Regions from separate parts of the Lactivibrio alcoholicus genome, predicted to be linked through region 1. Evidence: riboswitches for the same ligand, from Rfam matches in the RefSeq annotation. Region 1 holds a riboswitch; the other holds the start of a gene.
What was found. A riboswitch is a leader RNA that binds a small molecule or an ion and turns the genes downstream of it on or off. The one in region 1 is predicted to bind glycine.

Region 2: another riboswitch for glycine. It lies ahead of ACZ5IU_RS00855 (GrdX family protein); the one in region 1 lies ahead of ACZ5IU_RS10890 (lipoate--protein ligase).

What each region holds. Positions count from the first base shown of each region.
Region 1 covers NZ_AP042471.1:2,368,784-2,370,980, reverse strand. Annotated here, with positions in the region: gene gcvT (glycine cleavage system aminomethyltransferase GcvT) at 1-208, opposite strand, end outside; gene ACZ5IU_RS10890 (lipoate--protein ligase) at 240-1,244, opposite strand; glycine riboswitch at 1,514-1,613, opposite strand; gene ACZ5IU_RS10885 (DUF4198 domain-containing protein) at 1,909-2,197, shown strand, end outside.
Region 2 covers NZ_AP042471.1:165,046-167,242, forward strand. Annotated here, with positions in the region: gene ACZ5IU_RS00845 (glycine/sarcosine/betaine reductase component B subunit) at 1-447, opposite strand, end outside; gene ACZ5IU_RS00850 (thioredoxin family protein) at 476-793, opposite strand; gene ACZ5IU_RS00855 (GrdX family protein) at 786-1,223, opposite strand; glycine riboswitch at 1,283-1,397, opposite strand; gene ACZ5IU_RS00860 (acyl carrier protein) at 1,539-1,793, shown strand; gene ACZ5IU_RS00865 (acyl carrier protein) at 1,790-2,014, shown strand; gene ACZ5IU_RS00870 (3-oxoacyl-ACP synthase III family protein) at 2,011-2,197, shown strand, end outside.

The sequences.
Region 1 (2,197 bases):
CGATGCCGTCGACCCAGTCTTCCGCGTCCGCGCCGACCACCCAGATCTCTCCCATGTGGGAGACGTCGAAGAGTCCCGCTGCTTTCCGCACCAGACGGTGTTCCTCGACGATGCCCGTCGGGTACTGCACGGGAAGTTCCCATCCGCCGAAATCGACCATCTTGCCGCCTGACGCCAGGTGCTGTTCGTAAAACGGTGTTCTCCTCATGTCGATCCCTCCTTGTGACGTCTTTCCTGTCCTAGATCAGACCATTCTCGACCGATTCGAGCCAAGAGAGAATATCGCCGGTTTCTGGTGTCGTACGCGCGCTTTGCGAGTCCCGTACGCGCGCCGCGAGGGACGCTCCGTCGGGCGTCGCACCGGGGAAGAGCTCGGCAAGGCGTGCGATGAAGTCGGCGTCCATCGCGTCGGAAAAGACGCGACACTCCTTGATGACGCCCCGCTCCACGGTCATGCAGATCTGAAGTTCCCCCCAGTCGAAGCGACGGCCGATCTCCGCGTCGAAAACGGGAGTTCTGCCGTAGATCCACTCCCTGCTCGCGTACGTGTCGCGCAGACGGCGCATGGACGGGTCGGCGAGAAACGTCGCGGCGTCACGCTCCGGTCCGTCGCCGAACTCCCTGTGGAACGCGGTGCGAAGAGCGTGCTGCAGGTCGTCCATGGACAGGGATGGAACGAACTCGCGGAGATTTGCGACGCGGGAGCGGACGGAGGCGACGCCCTTCGCTTCGAGTTTCGCCTTCGAGGGCTGGAGGTAGCGCGTGAGGCGATCCATATCCACGTCCATCAGAATCGTTCCGTGGTGATAGCGCCCCGTCCTGCCCCGGTAGAAGGCGTTTCCGGAGATCTTGCGCCCCTCGACGAAGATGTCGTTCCTGCCGCCGAAAGAGGCGGAAATTCCGAGATCGCGCAGCGCCTCCACGAGGACGCCGATCTGTCTGTCGAAGTCGTAGGAGCGCGGGGAAGCGAGAAAGGTGAAGTTGCAGTTCCCGAGATCGTGATAGACCGCGCCTCCCCCCGACAGCCGTCGGGCGAGACGGCCACCCTCGAGTTCGAGGAGTTCCGTCCGGCACTCGCGCCACGCGTTCTGGTTGCGTCCGATGACGACGGTATGTTCGTTGCGCCAGAGGTAGAGGGTCATGGAATCGTCATGGATCCTGCCGAGCAAGTATTCCTCGAGCGCGAGATTCGTCCAGGGGTCGAACGACGGAGATGTGACTATTTCGCTTGTGAACGGCTGCATTCGCTCCCCTCCCTCTCTCGAATCATGAGAAGCATTTCACTATTCCTCTGGAGAAAACGATACCATTGTCCATACCATTAGTCAATACGTTCACTAATTGGCAAAAAATTTGCAGAAGGTTTACAAAAAGCACTATAAATGGATAGTATAGATCGAACTCAGATACGCGTGGCTGCATTCGCTTCCCTCCCCCGGGAATAAAAAAACACGACAGAAATCGCGGGAGAATCCCCGCAATCTCTGTCGTGCGCCATATGCACTCCAAAGAGCGTCCCGCCGCATTCCTTCAGCCTGAGAGTTTCCGTCCCCTTGAGGGAATTTGCCCCTTCGGCGCCTCCCGTATCCGGGAGTCTCTCGTGCGACGTTCATCCGATATTGAATTGTGACGATAGTATAAACGCAACGGGCTCGTTGTCAAGCATTTACCTTTCCCACCTTCCTCGACATAACGACGGTTCCTTGACAGCTTTCGTGTTACGTTCTAATATTTTCGTGTTATGTATTCAGCTGAACGCATGACGTTTCCAAGACGCCGGAAATCCGCGGCGCGCGTATCCGTCCGGATGGCGCAGTCCGGACCCGAGAGGGTGCGTCGCGATATCCGGAAGAAATGTTCACCGGTATCCGGAGGGAACACAACGTTTTTTCGAGGAGGCAATCGGATATGAACCGCAAATGTATTGTCCTGGTCGCTGTCGCGGCGTTTCTGGGGATCGCCGGCGCGGCGGGCGCTCACGAACTGATTCTGAAGCCGGAAAAGATGGAGGCTCCGAAGGGAACCGAAGTGGCGCTCGAGATCCAGTCCACGCACAAATTCGTCGTTCCGGAGGAAATGGAAGACGTCTCGGTCATGAAGGCCGGCGTCTTCAGGAACGGAACGATCGAACCGATCGGCCTGAAGGGTAACGAACCGAAGCTCCGCATCGACTCGTCTTTCAAGGTAGCGGACGACG
Region 2 (2,197 bases), 1.3 Mb from region 1:
GTGCTCGTGCTTCTCGAGATCCTTGACGGGTTCGAGAACCAGCACGACATTGTTCGTCTTCGAATACGGCGTGTACTCCGCGCCCGGTCCCTGCATATCGATGATACCTTCCTGGAACCGGACGATCTGGCCGGTCGTCACGACCGCGGCGCCTTTCAGGACGAGCGTCTTTCCCTCGCCGACCGTTTCGACGTCGCTGACCATTCCAGGGAAGACCTGACCGGAGCCCTCGAGCTTGAAGCGGGGTTCGATGACATCCTTGACCGGAAGAATTCGGACACTTTCGCCGGGCATCGCAAACGCGATGTCAACCTTGGCGAGACGCTCGTCCGCGGAAAGCAGCTTCACGAGCTCTTCCTTGTTGACATGAAGAACGCCCTTTTCGACGTGCGTCTTGTTTCCCCACGCGAGTTTCGTTACGTGTACCTTGTGCAGTTCAAGTTTCAATGCAATTCCCCCCTTTGTTCTCCTGCAGTTACAGAAGAGCCTCGACGTTTTCCCGAATCTTTTCGAGGGTCACGTCCGGACCGCTGATGCGCGCGACCTCGGCACCTCCCTTCCAGAAAAGAAATGTGGGAAGCCCCATGACTTTGTTCGCAATGGCCACGCGACGGTTTTCGGAAACGTTCACCGAAGTGAATTTCACCTTTCCTTCGTACTCCTCGGCCATTTTGTGGACGTTCGGAAGAAGCGCCATACAGGGACCGCACTTCGGCCCCCAGAAATCGACGAGCACCGGGAGCGTACTTTCCTTGACCTCCGCATCGAAGTTGTCCTTGGTAAGTTCAATCATTTGTCGGTTCACCTCCTTTCGGAATCATCGTCACACCGGAACGCAGGAGTCCCAGGCTTTCGAGACTGCTCCGCATCAGTTCGGACTCGACAAAGGCGTAATCGGACGCGATGAAGTCCGGCAGCGAATCCGCACGCGCGAGACGTTCGAAACACGACCGATAGATTCCAAGAGCGTTTTCGATCAGAGAAAGAGAGTATTCGTCGACAGGATGGGGATCGGAAAAGATCCGAAGGACGACGGAACGATACGGCTGCTGGTAGGGGCGCAAGTTTCCGCACAACGGATGCGTCAAAATTTCCGCACCCTTATGGACGTAATCACGGACCCGGATGAGAACATCAAACGAAGAGCCTTCGACGAAATCGATCTCGTCGACACGGCCCTTATACGATACATTATTGGACACCAAAAGACATCGGCTGCTCAATACACTGCCTCCTCATTCGCAGCGATTGAAGCATCTCTGTCAATGGCGCTCCAGAGACCCGTCCAGCCGTAATCCTTTTGCCTGAGAGTTTCAGCTCTCCGCTTGCTGACGAAGCGTTGCCCCTTCGGCGTCCCGGACGCACTTTCCGTTCGGGCACTCTCTTACGGCTTTCAACCGGACATTCAGCTGAAATTCTACACGAAGCGGGGTTTTCGTCAAGTACATGTGAACCGTTCGACAATGTCGGGAACCCGTCGCGGATTTGCTATAATCACGTTCGTTATGTACGCGGCTGACAGTGAGGTGGAATCCTTTTTGACACAGGAACGCTTTTTCGAAGGTATCGCCGAAATCCTCGAGGTCGACGCGGCTTCGCTTTCCGCGGAGACGAGATTCCGTGACGTCACGGACACGTGGTCCTCCATGACGGGGTTCGCCATGATCATTTTCCTTGAAGACTCTTTCGGAGTCTCGCTTGACCCCGACCATTTCACATCCCTCGATACTCTGGGAGAACTCTATTCACTGGCGCTTCCCGACGCGCCCCTCAAAGCGAGCGGAGTGAAATGAACCAAACGGAAGCCGTCATTCTGAAGACCGTCGGAGAAATTCTCGAATGTCCCGTTTCATTGACGACGCTCAGAACCGACGTTCCCGAATGGACATCACTCAAGATGCTCCAGATTGTCATGGCCCTCGACGAACTTGGGATCAACCTGCCGCTTGAAAAAATCGCGGATATCCGGGGCGTTTCCGACATGGTCGCGATGGCATCGGAGGAGTCCCGATGAGAGCTTCGGTCCGGGGGGTTTCGGTTCTCGGCGTTTCGGCCTGTGTCCCCGAACGAGAAATCGACAACCGCGAATTCGGAAGATCGCTCTACGGCAAAGACGTCGAATCGGTCGTCGTTACGACTGGCGTCGAGAAGAGGCGGATCGCCACGGAGGGAACGACGACGTCTCTCGACCTCTGCG